DNA from 2 places in the Pseudoalteromonas sp. 2CM32C genome. Region 1 is predicted to be linked to the other one. Evidence: predicted binding sites of a transcription regulator. Region 1 holds the regulator's gene; the other holds the start of a gene.

Region 1 (10,156 bases):
GAAAGTACCTGCCGACGCTTATCGTGCGTATACCCTGATATTTGTAAGCACATGGATACGGATCACACGCCAACAATCGATTTATACAAAAAAGCACGTGATGTAAAAGGCATTAAAAAGGTTCTTATCGCTTCGGGCGTTCGTTATGACCTTGCTGTACGCGATCCTCGCTATGTTAAAGAGCTAGTGACACATCATGTGGGCGGGTATCTAAAAATAGCGCCAGAGCATACTGAAGACGGTCCATTATCAAAAATGATGAAGCCGGGCATGGGCGCTTACGATCAATTTAAAGAATTATTTGATAAGTACTCGAAAGAAGCGGGTAAAAAGCAGTATTTAATTCCGTATTTTATTTCTGCGCACCCAGGAACTAAAGACGAAGATATGGTAAACATGGCTTTATGGCTTAAGTCTAACGACTTTAAGTTGGATCAAGTGCAAAACTTTTACCCATCTCCAATGGCCAATGCGACCACTATTTACCATACAGAGATGAACTCACTGCGTAATATCAAGAATAATAGTGAAGTAGTGCCAGTGCCAAAAGGAGCACGCCAGCGCAGATTACACAAAGCTATTTTGCGCTACCATGATGCATCGGGCTGGCCAATGATACGTGAAGCACTTCGCAAAATGGGTAAAGCTAACCTAATTGGCAAAGGGCCAAACTGTTTAGTGCCAGAAGAAGGCCGCGATGAAAAAGCGGGTAAAACCGTAAATAAAGGCCGTAAAGGGGCTCGCCCAGCGCTTACACGTCATACGGGATTTAGTCAGTTTAAAAAGGCTAATACAAAACCTAAAGTGGGTGGAAATAGGCACAAGGCCAGATAGTTATTACCGAGACAATAAAAAGCGCAGCTATAAATTAACTGCGCGTTTTTTTATAACAGCTTTTAAATTTATATTAACAACCAAGTGGCGGTGCCTAAAAAGGCAAAAATACCCACAATATCTGTCACTGTTGTTAGCACTACGCTGCCTGCAAGTGCAGGGTCTATATTCATTTTTTTAAGTAAAATTGGAATACTTGCACCAGCGACCCCTGCCACAACTAAGTTCATAAACATGGCAAAAGCGAGTACGCCGCCGAGCATAAAGTCCCACTGCCAAAGTGCAATTACACCCGCGATCAACAATGACCACAAAATGCCATTGAGTGCTCCAATAGCGAGTTCTTTCATCATTAAAAAGCGTTGGTTGGTTTGATTTATATGACCAACAGCTATACCACGAATAACAAGTGTAAGTGATTGACTGCCAGCAACACCGCCCATAGAAGGAACGATGCCATTAAGCACTGCTAAAATGGGTAAAATATCGAGTGTGCTTTCAAAAAAACTGGCTACAAAGGCGGCCGCAAGCGCGGTTAATAAGTTAACTCCTAACCATACTGAGCGTTTTTTAGAGCTTTTTAAGACAGGAGCAAAGGTATCTTCTTCATCATCAAGGCCCGCCAAACTCAGTAAACTATGTTCGGCGTCTTCACGAATTACGTCAACAATATCATCGATCGTGACACGACCAAGTAGCTGATCGTTGTCATCAACAACTGGGGCCGAGATCCAATTATGGCGCTCAAAAAGTTGTGCGACTTCACTTTCATCCATTGAAATTGGAATTGACTCACATTCTTCATCCATTAAATCGCGAACAATTTTTTCTGGTGGATTAGTTAGCAATGTACTCAGCGATAAAGCACCAATAAAGCAGTTATGCTTATCAACCACATACAGGTCATCAGTGCCTTCAGGTAACTCTCCGCGAAGTCGAATATAACGTAGTACTACATCAATGGTCACATCTGGGCGAATAGTTACCGTATCGGTGTTCATGAGTGCACCAGCAGAACGCTCTTGATAAGATAGCGCTTGTGTTGCGCGCTCTCTATCTTGGGTGTCCATGGCGCTAACAACGTCTTGGTAAACGGTGTCAGGCAAACTACGTAATACTTCACCTAGGTCATCGTGACCCATGTCTTCAGTGGCAGCAGCAATGTGCTCAGGCTCCATTTGGGCAATAATACCCAGGCGCACGTCTTCTGATAATTCTTCGAGTACATCACCTTGAACATCAGGATCAACTAACTGCCATAGCAAGCGACGAATTTTGTGTGGAGATGATTCTAATAATAACGCAGTATCACATGGCGCTGTTTTTGCGAGCATGCGCCTAACTTGAACAAACTGACCACTATTAAGTGACTTGGTCACTTGTTTTAGTTGTTGTAGTGGGTAGTCTTGTTCAAAAGCTTCGGGCATTGGCGTCCTTTATTTATACTGTAACTGTTACCTAATGGGTGGGGGAGTACGACCTAGCAGCCAGTTATTTTGATTATAGTTATTTTATTTAAATGTTAAAAATTAACGTTACTCTTGTTCGTTAAATCGTTGCGAAATAAGTTCTCCAATGGCATTTAAAGCTTGCTCTGCATCAGGCCCTTCACATACCACTTTAACTTCTTTACCTTGGCTACTTTCAAGTAGCATCAGTGCTAATACACTGTCACCAGCAGCTTCTTTATCATCTTGAAACAAGGTGATTGAAGCATCAAATTTTACAGCGAGTTGGGCTAATACAGTCGCGGCTCTGGCATGCAGTCCTAATTTATTTTGTATTAAAAAAGTGTCTTCTATACGCATACATTACTCTATCAAAGCTGAACAGGTTATTAGTTTTGTAAAATTACTTTTCTTGTTCTCTGTGACGTATTTTTACATTGGGATGCGTAACTGCAAAGCTTTCGCCAATTGTTTGCGCTAAATATACAGAGCGATGTTGCCCGCCAGTACAGCCAATCGCAATAGTTAAATAGCTTCTGTTATTTCGCTCTAGGTGTGGTAGCCATGTTTGTACAAAGGTTTGTATTTGCCATGTAAATTTTTGAACTATGCTGTGGCTAGCCAAATAATCTTTTACTGGTTGGTCTAGGCCATTGAGTGGTTTTAGTTCAGGCTCCCAGTGCGGGTTAGGTAAAAAACGTGCATCAAATACGTAATCTGCCTCTTTAGGAATGCCATGTTTAAAACCAAAAGATTCAAATGTAACAATCAGCTGCTTGTCTTTTTTACCTAGTATTTTTTCGCGAATTGATTCAGCAAGTTGATGAACGCTTAGCTCACTAGTATCGATCATGTAATCGGCGCGCGTAATTAGAACATCGAGAAGTTCTTTTTCTTTTTTTATGGCTAAATCAAGCGGAAGTGAATCTATTGATAAAGGGTGTAAGCGTCTGGTTTCAGAAAAGCGCTTAATAAGGGTTTGATCTTCACTGTCTAAGTAGAACAGCGTTGGTTTTGTAAAACCCGGTAAGTATTCGATGATGTGATTAAATTCATCTTGCTCTTTTGGTAAATTTCGCACATCTATACTAACGGCAATTTTATCGTAGTTATCAGAAACGCTTCTAATTAAAGAAGGTAATAAATTTACTGGAATGTTATCTACGCAATAATAACCTAGATCTTCAACAACGCGCAAAGCAACCGACTTACCAGAACCAGAACGGCCACTTATGATAATCAACTCCATTAATCACCCTTTAAATTTGTTACGATTGGTCAACAATAATTTGATACAACTCAGCATCCGATTTAGCACAGCGGAGCTGCTTACAAAATTCTTTATTTTTTAGTTTATCAGCTATCGTTGCTAGCGTCTTTAAATGCTGTTGGTTATCGCCTTCAGGTACGATGAGTGCAACAAAAATATCAACAGGGCGGTTGTCTATAGCATCAAAATTAATCGGTGTTTCACTTACTAACACCAATGCTAAAGGTTCTTGTGCGCCGCTCATTCGGCCATGTGGAATAGCAATACCTCTTCCTATCCCTGTGCTGCCTAGTTTTTCGCGGGTTAATAAAGCGCCCAAAATATCCTGTTGAGATAAATACGGTAATTTATCGTGAGCCAGCTCGCTAATAAACTCTAAAATTCTTTTTTTACTATTAAAAAGGACCGCAGCTTTACTGCAGTCCTGGCATATAAGTGAACTTAATTTCATCATATTAGTGTCGAGCAAGCTTCTCTTTGTGTTTAATTACTTGACGGTCAAGCTTGTCAATCAATGAATCAATAGCTGCATACATATCTTGATGTTCAGTGGATGCGAATAATTCAGCACCACTTACATGAATAGTTGCTTCTGCTTTTTGATTTAGTTTTTCTATATCAAGAATGACATGAACATTATTAATATGATCAGAGTGCCTTTCTAGCTTCGCAAATTTGGTATTTATATAGTCTCTTAATGAATCAGTTAGTTCTACATGACGACCAGTTAAATTTAGTTGCATAAGCATTACCCTCTTTGTTTAGCGTCTTAAATCAGGCTCTTTCGCTGATTTGACGGTGGAATAGCCAGAGATTCGCGATATTTTGCGATTGTACGTCTCGCTACTTTAATTCCTTGCTCAGCCAATATATCCGCAATTTTGCTATCACTCAATGGTTTTGCTGAGTTTTCTGCTGCGATTAATTTTTTAATAAGTGCACGTATTGCAGTAGATGAACATTCTCCACCATTTTCGGTACTTACGTGGCTTGAGAAAAAGTATTTAAGCTCAAATATTCCACGCGGTGTGTGCATATACTTTTGCGTGGTTACGCGCGAAATTGTTGATTCGTGCATTTCTACCATTTCGGCAACATCATTTAAAACCATCGGTTTCATGGCTTCTGGCCCGTGTTCAAAAAAGCCCTGTTGTTGTTTAACAATACAGTTAGTTACTTTTAAAAGTGTATCATTTCTACTTTCTAAGCTTTTTATAAACCATTTAGCTTCTTGTAAATGTGAGCGAATAAATTGACTGTCGCCACTTGATTTAACTGTACGTGACATTGCTGCATATTGGCTGTTTACACGAATTTTTGGCATGCTGTCTGGGTTTAACTCTACAACCCAGCGACCTTTAATTTTTTTAACTGACACATCAGGTATTACATACTCAGACTCTTCTCGTACTATTGTGTCTGCAGGCTTAGGATTGAGCGTATGAATAAGTGTCATTACTTCTTTAAGCTCATCTTCTTTGAGCTTCGTTTTTTTCATTAATGTACGGTAGTCACGAGCAGCTAACAAATCAATGTGCTCGGTTAAAATCATTTTTGTTTCATCAATATAAGGCGTGCCTTTATCAAATTGATTTAACTGAATACACAAGCACTCTTGTAAGCTACGTGCCGCAATACCCACTGGGTCAAATAGCTGAATGCGCTTTAATACCGCTTCTATTTCGTCAAGTTCAACCTCAACGTCATCGTCGTTATCTTGATTAAAGCTCTCTAAAATCTCTTCGCAACTGAGTGTCAGTATGCCTGAATCATCCACCGCTTCTACAATAGCAATAGCAATGGCTTCATCTGTAGGGCTAAATGGCGTTAATTGTAATTGCCACATTAAGTACTCGTGAAGCGTTTCAGTTGATGCGCCCTGATATATAGACTCATCTTCAGGCATTGGGCCTGAAGATGATGCAGGGGCTGCACTCATGTACTCATCCCAGCTAACGTCCATTGCCATGTCGTCACTTACGGTATCTTTAGCAAGCGCTTCACCACTGTCTTGTTCATACTCGCTAGGGGCTTCATCTGCAGATACGGTTACTGTAACTTCATCGTTATCTGCTTTTTGCTCATTTTTGCCCGCAAGATCATCGGCATAGTCTTGCTCCTCAACCTCAAGTAATGGGTTGCTGTCGAGCGCTTCTTGTATTTCTTGCTGAAGATCCAATGTACTTAATTGCAGCAAGCGAATAGCTTGTTGCAACTGAGGTGTCATTGTAAGTTGCTGGCCCATGCGCAGCTGTAGTGATTGCCTCATGTATCTCTAACAATCCTTTTAAGTTGTTATAATTAATACTAGCAGATGCTTATAAATAAGGCGTAAATGTTACAGCCTAAATTGCTCGCCTAAATATACATCGCGTACAGTTTTATCATTTAATACGTGTTCAGGGGTACCAGAAGCAATCAGTTCCCCATGAGAAACAATGTAGGCTTTTTCGCAAACATCAAGGGTTTCTCTTACATTGTGGTCTGTTATTAATACGCCAATCCCACGGTTTTTCAGGTGTTCAATAATTTTTTTAATATCTAATACTGAGATAGGGTCAACACCGGCAAATGGTTCGTCTAACAAAATAAACTTTGGATCTGCAGCTAAAGCACGAGCAATCTCTACTCGGCGACGTTCTCCGCCCGATAATGCCATACCTTTGCTGTCGCGAATGTGTTGAATGCTAAATTCATCCAATAGATTATTTAATGTATCTTCTCTGGCTTGCTTAGTGAGCTCCTTTCGAGTTTCTAAAATAGCCATTAAGTTTTGATACACTGTTAATTTTCTGAATATAGACGACTCTTGTGGTAAGTAGCCAATGCCTAATCTAGCACGACTGTGCATAGGTAAAAGCGTAATATCGTTATCATCGATAGATATTTTGCCTTTGTCGCTAGGGACTAAGCCTACAATCATGTAAAAGGTTGTTGTTTTACCTGCGCCGTTTGGCCCAAGCAAGCCTACAATACTGCCAGCTTGAACTTCTAAGCCCACATTTTTTACAACTTCACGGCCTTTGTAGCTTTTGGCTAGTAGCTCTGCTTTTAATGTACTCATGGTTGGCCTTTGTCATTTTTTTTAGGCTCCACAGGCACTAAGATAGTGTGTACACGGTCAGTTGAGCTTTCATCTTTTTCGGCGCTAATAAGCTGCTGTTCTATATCGTAGGTAATGCTTTTAGCATTCATTTTTTGCCCAGCTTGAGATATCTCTGCATCTCCAATTAATGTTAAAAAACGCGTTGAAACATCGTATCTAACTTCATTAGCGCTGGCGCTCATTATTGTGCCGTCGGCTTGTTTTTCTTCAAAATATGCAGGCGTACCTGTGGCAATTAACAATTGCTTGTTGTCGCCTAGCTCATCGCGCTTGTGAACCTCAAGGCGGTCTGCGGTAATTTTTCTGTCGCCATGAATAATTTCAACATTTTTTTCGAAGATACCTACGTTTTCTTTTAGTTGACCCTCTTGTTTATCCGCACTAATCGAAATTTGATTTGCAGAAATTGGCGCTGTTGGTTCAGCGGCATTAGTACCTAATGCAAGTAAAAATGTTGGAATAATAAAGAGTGTTGATAGTTTATTGGTCATAATAAATAGTTCGCGTATGGTTAATTAATTTTATCACTTCGGTTTTTAAATCGGCTTCTAAGCCTTTACCGGTGATTTTTAAATTGGGCCCTGTAACAATGACAGGCTGCTCTGATTGCATCGTTAGTAATTTTATATCTACCTGAATGTTATCAGCATTAATTTTATCTATCATTGCGTTATCAGTTAAATTACTAGCAACAACGTTACCTTCTAATATTAGTTGTCTGCCTTCGTATAATGTTGCTTCATTAGCGTTAATTCGCCATGTTTGTTTGTCGTTGTATAGCGTAAAAATAGGTTTATCAAAAAAGGTAAACCCTAATTCTTGATATAGCTCCATTCGCGCTGCCGTTACTTTATGGCTGATTTTCCCATTTTCGTCATACGCTGTTTGTTTTAGCTCTATGGCTGTGTAATCGGGCTTTGCAATTATGTCTGCTTCGGTTTGTTGTGGTAAATTTACTTGTGTGAAATAAGGGTACCAAAGCCAAACCATACAGCTGATGAATAAAACGCTTAATATTATGCGCGCTGCATTCATGAACTAGTCCCTTTTGTGGTCAAAGGTTTGTTATTTTCAAGCATTAGCAGGTCGGTTAGTTCTCTCACTGCACCAAAGCCACCTGGCATTTGTGTTGTATAATGTGCTAAACGTTTTATTAGCGGATGTGCGTCATTTACTGCAACAGCAAACCCTACTAACTCCATCACTGGCATGTCTGGGCCATCATCGCCAATGTAGGCAATTTGCTCATCATTTAAATTGAGCTTTGTTTTTAGTTCTTCGTAAGCGAGTAATTTATTTTCTTGGCCTTGGTATATATGTTGTACTGTTAAGCTTGTCATACGCTGTTGTACTATTTTTGAGTGGCGTCCTGTAATTACCGCAACTTCAAAGCCACTATTAATTAGCGCTTTAATGCCAAAGCCATCTTTTGTATTAAATGCTTTGAGCTCTTCGCCTTGGTTACCCAAATAAATGCGACCATCAGAAAACACACCATCAATATCACAAATAAGTAGCTTTACTTTTTTTGCACGTGCTTTTGCGTCTTCACTCAATGGTTGATAGAGCTCTTCAAATTGCATTTATAATACTCCTGCTTTTAGTAAGTCTTGCATATTTAATGCACCAATAGGGTGGTTTTGCTCATTAACGATGATTAAACCATTAATACGCTTTTGCTCCATAATATTAAGTGCTTCAGCGGCCAAAATATCTTGCGTTGCCGTTGTGCAGGACTTGGTCATTACAACATCTATTTGTGTTGTATGTATATCAATTCGTTGTTCTAAAATACGACGTAAATCACCGTCGGTAAAGAGCCCTACAAGTTGTTGCTGAGAATCAACTATGGCTGTCATGCCTAAGCCTTTTGCCGACATTTCTATCAGTGCATCTTTTATAGTTTGCGTAACGTTAATAATAGGTGTGTTTTTACCGCTATGCATGACATCTTTTAGGGTCAGCAGTAAACGTTTACCTAAACTGCCGCCGGGGTGAGATAGCGCAAAGTCATCAGCTGTAAAACCGCGGGCTTCTAATAGTGCAACCGCCATGGCATCGCCCATTGCAAGTGTTGCTGTTGTGCTTGCTGTAGGGGCTAAGCCTAACGAACAGGCTTCTTTTTGTACTTTTATGCAAATATGTACGTTTGCAAGCGTTGCCATTGTTGAGCTAGCGTTGCCTGTCATGGCTATCATTTTTGCGCCGAGGCGTTTCAAAACGGGAATTATATTGAGGACTTCGCTTGTTTCACCAGAATTAGAAATTAGCATAACCACATCATTTTTAGTGATCATACCTAAGTCGCCATGGCTTGCCTCACCTGGGTGTACAAAAAATGCAGGGCTGCCAGTACTTGCTAATGTCGCCGCTATTTTATTGCCAATATGACCCGATTTTCCCATGCCTATAACAATAGTTCGGCCTTGGCAGTCGTATATTAACTGACATGCTTGATGAAAATTTTCATCCACATATTGTGCAATATCACTCAATGCTTGGCGCTCTATGTCTAATACACGTAGGCCTTGTTTAATAAAATTTAGCGTTGCCATTACTTACCCTACTTGACTGAAAATATACCCTTGGTAGCCTAAAAAAGCGATTAATAATAAGCCGCCCTCTACTCTATTGATGCGCTGAGCACCTCTAAAGTTCAATGACATGATAATAAGCGCAACCGTGGCACCAATCATAATAAGTATGTCGCGGTTAGCAACAGACGGGTCAATAACAGAAGGGTTAATAATGCCTGCGAAAGGCAGCACGGCAAGAATATTAAAAATATTAGAGCCAACAATATTACCCAGTGCTAAGTCATCTTCATTTTTAAGAACCCCTGCTATTGAAGCTGCAAGCTCGGGCAAGCTAGTACCTATTGCAATAATTGTTAAGCCAATGACTAAATCGCTTAGGCCAAAATATTTTGCAATATCGACCGCTGAATCTATTAAAAAATGTGCACTGACAGGGAGTAATACCATACCAATAACTAACCAAATGACTGCTTTTTTTGTTGGTACGTCATTGGGTACTTCATCACATGCTTCTGATACAAATGGGTCTGTTTGATTTTTAGCACGTAGCGAAACAATAATCAGCCCACCAATAAAGACGACAAAACCAATTAATAAGGCAACGCCTTCAGCAAGCGAAAAGTAGTTATCTGAAAAAATATACCAAGTAGCTAGAGATACGATAAGCACTAATGGGATTTCACGTTTTAATGTACTTGAAGAAACGCTAAGAGGCCTAAATAAAGCGGTAATACCTAATACCAGTAAAATATTTGTGATATTTGAGCCAATTGCGTTGCCTACCGCTGTGTCTGTTTTTCCAGCTAATGCAGCAGAGGCTGATACCATCATTTCAGGTGCTGATGAGCCCATGGCAACAACAGTCAAACCAACAATTAAGGTTGGTACGCCAAAGTTTTTAGCCAGTGCGGCCGCACCATAAACAAACCTGTCAGCACTCCAAACTAGGGCTGCAAAACCA
Region 2 (10,156 bases), on a different contig from region 1:
CTTAGGAAAACTCAGTGATCCAACCATTACGCATAATATTTGCCGGTACGCCGGATTTTGCCGCACGCCATTTACAAGCGCTAATAAATAGCGAACATGAAATTGTGGGCGTATATAGTCAACCAGATCGCCCAGCAGGTCGTGGTAAAAAATTAAAAGCGAGCGAAGTTAAAGCGCTAGCACTTGAAAATGACTTGCCTGTTTTTCAGCCTCAGTCATTAAAAAATGATGAGGCACTTGCAGAGCTCACCGCTTTAAACGCCGACATAATGATTGTGGTGGCCTATGGCTTAATTTTACCCAAAGCTATTTTAAATGCGCCACGCTTAGGCTGCTTCAACGTGCATGGTTCTATACTACCTCGCTGGCGTGGTGCTGCGCCTATTCAACGTGCAATTTGGGCGGGTGACGAGGAAACGGGCGTAACCATAATGCAAATGGATGAAGGCTTAGATACCGGCGACATGCTGCATATTAGCCGCTGCCCTATTAGTGACACAGAAACCAGTGCCAGTTTATATAACAAACTAGCAGAGTTAGGTCCTAGTGCATTAATCGACACCGTTAATAAACTAGCTAATGGCGACATTACCCCTGAGCCTCAAAATGATGCGCTAGCTAACTACGCTAAAAAACTCTCTAAAGAAGAAGCAAATATAGATTGGTCTATGAGCGCCGTGCAAATAGAACGTAATATTCGCTCTTTTAATCCTTGGCCAGTGTGTTTTACCCAAATGGGCGAACAAACAGTAAAAATATACCAAGCAAAAGTAGTTGATCAATCAGGTAAGCCAGGCGAAATTTTAACAAGTGATAAAAACGGTGTTGTGGTTGCCTGTGGTGAACACGCTTTAAGTATTACTCAGTTACAACCGCAAGGTAAAAAACCAATGGCAATTAGCGACTTTTTAAATGGTCGCAGTGACTGGGTTAGCCCTGGCACACTATTAGGCGAAAATAATGAATAAAGTACAAAACGTACGAGCGCTAGCCGCTGAGACTTTATATAACGTGGTTGATAAAGGCGCTTCGCTTAATCAAGAACTACCATTTGCAAGCCAAGGTTTACCACCAAAAGACAAAGCACTGTTACAGCAAATTTGTTATGGCGTATTACGCTACTTACCTAGCCTTGAAAACTACTGCCAACATTTAGTAGAAAGCCCACTAAAAGGTAAACGCAGAATTTTTCAGTTTTTACTCTACGTAGGTATTTATCAATTACAGCACATGCGCGTTCCACCGCATGCAGCAATAAGCGAGACCGTAAATGCACTGGGTCAAATGCGTGCACTAGGATTAAAAGGGTTAATAAATGCTATTTTACGTAGCTTTCAACGCCAGCAAGCAGAGCTTGAAGAAAAAGCAAAGCTTATTCCAGTGTGTTTATACAACCACCCCAATTGGTTTATTAAACAGGTAAAAGAAGCCTACCCAGAAAACTGGGAAGCCATACTTGAAGAAAACCAGCAACAAGCGCCAATGTGGTTACGTGTAAATCAATCACAATTTAGCACGCAAGAATACAGCGATATGCTAACGGCTAACGATATAGAACATACATTAAACCCAAACTTTATAGACGGGATTAAACTAGCCAAGCCGCGTGATGTTTTTTCACTTCCTGAGTTTGATACGGGTGCTTGTTCAGTGCAAGATGCAGCAGCGCAATTAGCTGCTCGCTTTTTAGAGCCAAAAGATGATGACGTTATTTTAGATGCCTGTGCAGCACCTGGCGGTAAAACATGCCATATATTAGAGCTTGCCGACGCCGACGTACTTGCACTTGATAGCGATGCCACTCGCCTTGAACGCGTAAAGCAAAACTTAACCCGTATAGGTTTAGGTGCCGACCTACAATGTGGTGATGCATCGCAACCGCACACATGGTGGGACGATGAACAGTTCGATCGTATTTTATTAGACGTGCCTTGTTCAGCAACCGGCGTTATTCGTCGCCACCCTGATATAAAATGGCTACGCCGTGCATCCGACATTGAAGACTTAGCCGCACTACAAGGCGATATACTCAATAGCATTTGGCCTCTACTCAAGCCTGGTGGTACATTGGTATATGCAACATGTTCGGTTCTTCCAAAAGAAAACCAACAACAAGTTGCTAAATTTTTAGCTAATAACGATGACGTAGAGCATATTCCACTACATGATAAAGACACCCTCACCACACCGGGTTTGCAGCTACTTCCGGGTGAAAGTGATGGTTTTTATTACGCTAAAATGGTTAAAAAAGCCTAGTTAAACAAGGCTTAATAACGCGTACAACAAGCCATTTTTAAATTTAAAAATGGCTTTTTATTACTACTTAATACACTGGTAAATAATGAAAATAATCATACTCGGTGCTGGACAGGTTGGCGCCACGCTAGCTGAAAACTTAGTAGGCGAACAAAACGAAATTACCGTAGTAGATATTGACGGTAACCGTATACGCGAACTGCAAGATAAATACGACCTTCAAGGTGTAATGGGCCACAGTGCTCACCCTGATGTTTTGCGCCGCGCCGGCGCAGACGATGCCGATATGATTATTGCGGTAACCAGCTCAGATGAAGTAAACATGGTGGCGTGCCAAGTGGCGTATAGTATTTTTAATACACCCACTAAAATTGCCCGAATTCGCTCTGAGCAGTATTTAAAATACCGTGAAAAACTTTTCCAAAACGATGATTTACCAATCGACCATTACATTGCCCCAGAAGCGTTAGTTACTAAGTATATACGCCGCTTAATTGACTACCCTGGCGCATTGCAAGTATTGCAGTTTGCCGATGGTATGCTCTCGCTAGTTGCAGTAAAAGCCTATTACGGTGGTTTATTAGTGGGCTATGCCTTATCTGCATTAAAAGAGCATATACCCAATGTAGAAACTCGCGTTGCAGCTATTTACCGTCAAGGCAAAGCTATTAAACCGCTCGGTACAACCGTTATTGAAGCCGACGATGAAGTGTTCTTCATCGCAGCAACCAAACATATACGCGCCGTAATGAACGAACTGCAGAAGCTTGAGCGTTCATACAAAAAAATAATGATTGCCGGTGGCGGTAACATTGGTGCAGGCCTTGCTCGCTCTCTTGAAAAAAATCACACCGTTAAGCTAATAGAACGCAGTAAAGAACGTGCTGAACAGCTTTCAGAAATGCTCGACAACACGGTAGTATTTTGTGGCGACGCCTCCGATCAAGAACTTCTTTCTGAAGAACATATCGAACAAGTGGATGTGTTTATTGCCGTTACCAACGACGATGAAGCCAATATTATGTCGGCCATGCTTGCCAAACGCATGGGCGCGCAAAAAACCATGGTGCTTATTCAACGTGGTGCGTATGTAGACCTAGTACAAGGTGGCGAAATAGACATTGCCATATCGCCGCAACAGGCAACAATTTCTGCATTGTTAACCCATGTACGTCGAGGTGATATTGTTAACGTGTATTCATTGCGTAAAGGGGCTGCAGAGGCTATTGAAGCAGTTGCTCATGGCGATGAAAATACCTCCAAAGTAGTTGGCCGTGCAATTGCCGATATAAAACTACCAGCCGGAACAACTATTGGGGCCATTGTGCGTAACGACGATGTACTTATTGCCCACGACGACACCATTATTATGTCGGGCGATCACGTGATTATGTTTTTAATTGATAAAAAACATATCAACGTAGTAGAAAAGCTCTTCCAAGTAAGTGCTATATTTTTATAACGCATCAAACACAAAAAAGCCGCTGAACAAGGCGGCTTTAGTGGAGTATGATTGGGGCATTATCAATGCTACTGTACTTTGGCAAATTCTTCTTTAGAAAGCTCACCATTTCCATCTGTGTCTAAATCTTTAAAAATTTTCACTAGTTGTGAGTTTACTTGAGCTTCTTCCATGCTGATAACACCGTCACTGTTGCTATCAAACGATGCAAAGTCTACCGCTGCATAAGCTGCTGAAGAAGATGCTAAAACTAAAACCGCAAGTGTTGTATTTAATGTTTTCATAGTGATGTTCCTAGTAAAATGAGAAATCCTTTTCTAAGATCCCTGTCTGTGAAAAATAGCTAAACCAATACCGGTTAACTTTAAAATTTTGCAAACTCGTCTTTAGACAGCTCACCGTTACCATCTGTATCTAGCTCTGTAAACTCAGCCATTAAATCGGTGTCTATTGCCGCTTCACTTGGGCTAATTGCTCCACTGCTGTCGGTATCTAAGCTGTCAAAATCTGATGCTGCAAACGCAGCTGAAGAAGACGCTAATGCAATAAGTGCTAATGCTTTATTTAAATGTTTCATAACTTAATCCTTCATACTTAATGTTCTATCAAAAAAATGGGCTTATTGCCTTTTAAAATGGTTTCACTTCCTTGTTATCCTTTTTCGTAAGCTCCCTTGCCTACTTAGGTTGTCTTTGGCAACTCAGGATTCCATTTACTGAATTTAGGCTTTTGAAAACTCTTCTTTTGATAACTCACCATTTTGGTCTGTATCGAGCTCTGAGAACATGCTCATTAATTTTGCATCAACTGATGCTTCGGCTTGGCTAATTGCACCATTACCGTCTACATCGAGTGTATTAAAGTCAGAGCCTGCAAAAGCGGCTGACGAAGAAGCGAGTGCGATAAGTGCTAATGTTTTATTAATGCGTTTCATAGTATGTATCCTTCAAGTTGTATGTGAGTGATTGGTACTTACTGTTAATCACGTTTTTCGATTAGTACAACCAGACTATTACAACTTAAATGCCAATATTTATTAGTTTATACTTTTCAGTGCTTTACGTGTTAAATACTGAAAAAAGTGCAAATCTAAGCATTATTTTTGTAGCTATTTAGCAACGCTGGTTTAATTAAAAACTATAAATTATTAAAAATCAGATGTTTAGGTTTAATGTAAAAAACCACAAAGCGAAGTTATTTAAATGATCAAGGTGTAATTAGGTATTGAGCAGGAAGTTTTAAACTGAACAAGATATAAAAATAAAATAAATTATAAAAATTTTGAATGCTATAACTCTGTTTTTATTTAAAAAAAATAATAATTTAAAGGCTGGTAATTTATTTTCGTTCATAAAGTAAAAAGTCGCTATTTTGTTGCAAAATAGCGACATTAAAGCCTAATCGGCATCGAGTTCTATCATAGCGGGGTCAATAAAGTGCTCTTTCATAAAAGCTTTCATCTCTTCTTTACTGGCTAATAACTTAATACCGCAACGCACGCCTGTATTATGATCTTTCACGCTGCACACTTCGCCTTCAAAGCCTTTGCTATTACTACCTAATACCACAGTGCATTGTGAGTCTTTGATGCTTTCTAGATCTGCGTCAGTTTTTACATCAAACATAGCCCCCGTTAGCGAAATATCTTTTATAACACCATCGAGTACCTTGTCATCACTGAGTTTAAGTTTTGCAGGCAATAGAGTTGGAATACGGGTTTGCGAACGTAAACTAAATAGCTGAACTTGCTTGGGGTAGTTTATAAAAATCAGCCTAACGGGGTGTGATGCAATAGATTTAATTTGCTGTCTAAACGCAATTATTTGTCCATCGTCACCCTCTATTAATGCTCTTACAACTACGGTGACGCCATCTCGTAAGTAATCATTTGCACCCGGTAAACGTTTGGCTGTAGGGAAGTTTAAAATAATAAACTTTTCGTCAAGCAAGCCTACCATTTCTGTTTTCACGCGCTTACTGCTAGTGGGTGTTAATATTTCTAAGTCAACTAAACTGCCAACCGGTATATTATTTAATTTATCTGCATGTGTTGCTGGCATATCCATTCCATAAACATAGTAGTAAAACGTTGTGTTTTATCCGCGCCAAAACGTAGGCGTAAATAACACAAGCAAAGTAAAAATTTCTAGTCGGCCAAATACCATTGCAATAGTCAGCAACCATTTAGCGCCGTCGGTTATTGCACCATAATGCGAGGCAACATCACCCAACCCTGGGCCTAAGTTATTTAAACACGCTGCCGTGGCCGAAAACGCCGTAATATTATCCATTCCCGTACCCATAAGCGCCAGCATAATAATAATAAATACTAAAGCATAGGCAGAGAAGAACCCCCACACAGCTTCTACAACCTTATCGGGCAATGCTTTACGGCCAAGTTTGATTGAATAAATAGCACGAGGGTGCACTAGGCGGTTTAGCTCACGTACGCCTTGCAGGTAAAGTAAAAACACGCGCACCACTTTCATACCGCCCCCGGTAGACCCTGCACAACCACCAATAAAGCTCGAAAATATTAATAAAATAGGTAAAAACAGCGGCCATGTTGAAAAGTTATCGGTAGCAAAACCCGCCGTTGTACTCATTGATACCGCTTGAAATAGTGCTTGGTCAAGGGTTTCATCACCATTGGCGTATATCTCGTTCGACGACAACACAGTAAAACAAATAACCACCAGCGCCAATTGAATGCATAAAAATACTTTAAACTCGGGGTCGCGAATGTAGACCTGCACGTTCCGGCTTGCCACCGCAGCGTAGTGCAAGGAGAAGTTAATAGCGGCAATGATTAAAAAGAATACACAAATAAAGTTAATAACCGGGCTGTCGAAATGGCCCATAGAAGCATCATAAGTCGAAAACCCACCAATGGCGACGGTAGAAAACGCATGACAAATGGCATCAAACCAATCCATCCCTGCTGTCCAATACGCCAACATACAGGCAATGGTTAACGACACATAAATATACCAAAGATGCTTTGCGGTATCGGCTATGCGAGGGGTCATTTTTGAATCTTTTACTGGGCCGGGGATTTCAGCACGATACAACTGCATTCCACCAACACCTAGCATGGGCAGTATTGCAACAGCTAATACAATGATCCCCATACCGCCAAACCACTGTAATTGCTGGCGATAAAACAGCACTGACTTAGGTAAATATTCAATCCCCGTCAGCACCGTAGCGCCTGTGGTTGTTAAACCCGAAAAGGCTTCAAACACCGCATCAGCAAGGGATAAGTTAGGTTCTTGTAAAAAGATAAGAGGCAAGGATGCGAATGCCCCCAGTACCAACCAAAACAAAACCACAATTAAAAAGCCTTCACGCGCTTTTAAATCCCCGTTTTCATGTCGGTTTGGGTAATACGCTATTAAGCCAATAATAATACTGAAAATAAACGCTAAAACAAAAGGAACACCACCACCATCTTTATAAATTAAAGACACCACAGCAGGTGGCACCATGGTAATACTAAACAGCGCAACAAGTTGCCCAAGAATTTTTATGATGGTACGAAATTGCATTTAGCTAATCGCTTTTATTATTAGTAAATTCAGGCTCAACTGCATTAGCCTGGTTAAATAGAATGAATATGCATTGTATGCAACTTGTGTAGGTTATTACTCTTTAATAGTTAACTCAACTGCGCCGTGACTTAAATCAAAAATATCTTTAATTGCTTGCTGTGCTTGGCGGCTATCAATGGTGATCACCCAATCAATATTAGCAGTAAATTGCTTTTCAATGTTGAGCACTTGGTAGTGCGTTTTAAGTAGCTGCTCAATTGCGCCTTGCATACTGTATTCACTGCTGCCAATTAGCTCAACACTTGGAACTTTAAGTACGGTGTCTAATTTGGCTAATGCATTATTTAACGACCCGCCATAAGCTCGCACTAACCCGCCAGTTCCAAGTTTAATTCCTCCAAAATACCGGGTTACCACGGCAGTAACTTCACCTAGCCCTGATCCCACCAGCACATTTAACATTGGTTTACCGGCCGTACCATTGGGTTCACCATCATCTGAAAAACCATACACGTGGCTGCCACCGGGGTTACCTGCCACATGGGCCCAACAATTATGCCGAGCATCGCTGTATTTATCTTCAATACTTTTAATAAAAGCTTTAGCTGCGGCTAAATCGGGAGTATGTGCAATATGCACAATAAACGTGCTTTTTTTAATTTCTTCTTGGTGAAACACAGCACCGGCTGGGTATTTATATTCTGACATATTTTACTTAACCAAAAAAATGGGGCCATTAGGCCCCTTCTCTTGCTAACTTATCACTTAATCTAAGTGTAAGTCGCGCGTCATATTTTCTAAACTATCATCGTGCACAATAATGTTATCTTCAATACGAATACCGCCATAAGGTTTAAACGCTTCAACCTTATCCCAGTTGATGTATTGCTTGTTGTCGGTTTGCGCTAAATCACCTAACAACGAATCAATAAAGTACAAGCCAGGTTCAATAGTAAACACCTGATTTTTCTCTATCATACGTGTACAACGTAAAAATGGATGCCCTTCTGGAGATGCTTGATGAGTACCTTTGTCGTCACTCATAAAGCCACCCACGTCGTGTACTTGTAAACCAAGGTGATGCCCTAAACCATGCGGAAAGAAAGTAGAGGTGATTTTACGCTCTACAATATCTGCAGCCGGTAAGTTAACTATATTAAAGTCGCTAAGAATTTGCGCTATGCGGTTATGACACTCAACATGTAAGTCGCCGTAAAGCATACCTGGCTTTAATCCTTTGCCTAATTCGATTTGCGTCGTCGTCATTGTATTAACTAGCTCAGCAAATTCACCCTGCTTTTTGAAGTCATAAGTACGCGTTATATCTGCGGCGTAGCCGTTAAAGTTTGCGCCAGCATCAATTAAAAATGAGTTATGCGTTTGCGGTGCGTTTGGCTCAAAATGAGTGTAATGCAAAATAGCGCAGTTTTCGTTAAGCGCCACTATATTGCCATACGGCATTTCGTTTTCGCTTTGGCGTGTAGCCATAAGGTACGCTTGTTGAATATCAAACTCACTACCACCATTAAAAAAAGTGTCGCGTGCAGCTTTATGGCCATCAACCGCTATGCGGTTAGCATTACGTAAACACTCAAGTTCATACTGCGTTTTGTATGCTCTATTAAAGTGTAAATAGTTAAGCACGGGCTCTGGGTTCATTATGCTAAAGCCAAGTGCTTGAGCTACTTCTATGTATTCGCCCATGTAAGCGTACTTTGCTTTGTCATAAGGAAGTAGCTTTTCAACCTGATCGGGTTGTAACAATAGTTCTATATCAAAATACTCAGCCCAAAAATCACGTGGTTCGTCAGGTACTTTATGCCAAAAATCAACAGGACGATAAAAAATAAGCTTAGGTTTGTCGCTACCATTAACAACAATCCAGCAATGTGGATTATCAATAACAGGTAACCAAGCTTTAAAGTGAGGATTAACTTTAAACGGGTAATACATGTCGTCTAAAAATTGGCGCTTTGCTTGGCCAGAGTGAATAACTAATCCTTCTAACCCTTCGCTTTCGCAAATTGTACGAGTACGCTGCTGCAGTGTTGCAATATGTTCGGCGTATAAAACGGCTAATTTATCCATTGTTAATCCATCTGTTAAATTTAACTTGCTTTGAGTCTACCACTTATAGCTATTACGCTCAAAAAAGGGGGATGGCCCACTGTGAGCACAATCCCCCTTATTTAAACTTATGTTTACTAACCGCCTATTTTCATTTCCAGTATGGGAGCCAGTAAATTACCCTCTCGGCCCATACGAGTATGATATACCTGCCTGTAAGCAAATACATTTTTGACATAATCGCGTGTTTCTCTATACGGAATAAGTTCTATCCATAACTCTGCTGGCATTGCATCATCAGGCACCCAACGTTTTATACGATGATAGCCTGCGTTATAAGATGCTGTAGCAAGTATTTCGTTACCATGGTTTTTCTTTTTCAAGTAACGTAAATAACTGGTACCTAACCTAATATTTGTTTTAGGTTGATATAACCGACTATTAGACACACTGCCTTTATTTACATACTTAGCGGTACTTGGCAGCAATTGCATTAAACCTCGTGCATTAGCACTTGATCGCGCGTCAGGAGCAAATGAGCTTTCACGCCTTGCAATAGCAATACTCCAAGCAACATCTATTTTATTACGCTTGCTGTAGCGCTCAAATATGTCTTGAAAAGCAAATGGAAAACGTTGTTCAACATTATCCCAGGCCTTTATTTTAGCGAGTGTGAATATCGTGCTGTCGTGCCACCCCAAATTAGTAGATAAAACAGAGGCTGCAAGCTTTTCTTCTTCATTTGAAGTGTTTGTTAAGTAATTCCATTCACGTCTCGCTGAAGTAACACGCTCTAACTCATATAATGCTTTTGAACGTT

What was found. The regulator sigma-54, encoded in region 1, starts transcription at its own class of promoters, with help from an activator protein. The targets are predictions, from matches to a motif close to GTTGGCACGNNNNTNGNNT.
Region 2: a site for sigma-54 is predicted at 4,731-4,749, ahead of MTF67_RS17570 (EF-hand domain-containing protein). Genes of this name have one in related genera too.

Annotation. Positions count from the first base shown of each region.
Region 1 is NZ_JALNTI010000001.1:577,725-587,880, reverse strand. Features, by position in the region: gene MTF67_RS02755 (YgiQ family radical SAM protein) at 1-834, shown strand, start outside; gene mgtE (magnesium transporter) at 903-2,261, opposite strand; gene MTF67_RS02745 (HPr family phosphocarrier protein) at 2,370-2,642, opposite strand; gene rapZ (RNase adapter RapZ) at 2,686-3,531, opposite strand; gene ptsN (PTS IIA-like nitrogen regulatory protein PtsN) at 3,551-4,003, opposite strand; gene hpf (ribosome hibernation promoting factor) at 4,008-4,295, opposite strand; gene MTF67_RS02725 (RNA polymerase factor sigma-54) at 4,322-5,821, opposite strand; gene lptB (LPS export ABC transporter ATP-binding protein) at 5,891-6,616, opposite strand; gene lptA (lipopolysaccharide transport periplasmic protein LptA) at 6,613-7,149, opposite strand; gene lptC (LPS export ABC transporter periplasmic protein LptC) at 7,139-7,693, opposite strand; gene kdsC (3-deoxy-manno-octulosonate-8-phosphatase KdsC) at 7,690-8,241, opposite strand; gene MTF67_RS02700 (KpsF/GutQ family sugar-phosphate isomerase) at 8,242-9,213, opposite strand; gene MTF67_RS02695 (calcium/sodium antiporter) at 9,217-10,156, opposite strand, start outside.
Region 2 is NZ_JALNTI010000014.1:7,972-18,127, forward strand. Features, by position in the region: gene fmt (methionyl-tRNA formyltransferase) at 15-968, shown strand; gene rsmB (16S rRNA (cytosine(967)-C(5))-methyltransferase RsmB) at 961-2,256, shown strand; gene trkA (Trk system potassium transporter TrkA) at 2,342-3,718, shown strand; gene MTF67_RS17560 (calmodulin) at 3,787-4,002, opposite strand; gene MTF67_RS17565 (calmodulin) at 4,083-4,295, opposite strand; gene MTF67_RS17570 (EF-hand domain-containing protein) at 4,440-4,652, opposite strand; gene MTF67_RS17575 (flagellar brake protein) at 5,116-5,778, opposite strand; gene MTF67_RS17580 (TrkH family potassium uptake protein) at 5,815-7,266, opposite strand; gene MTF67_RS17585 (YigZ family protein) at 7,363-7,977, opposite strand; gene pepQ (Xaa-Pro dipeptidase) at 8,035-9,357, opposite strand; gene MTF67_RS17595 (transglycosylase SLT domain-containing protein) at 9,474-10,156, opposite strand, start outside.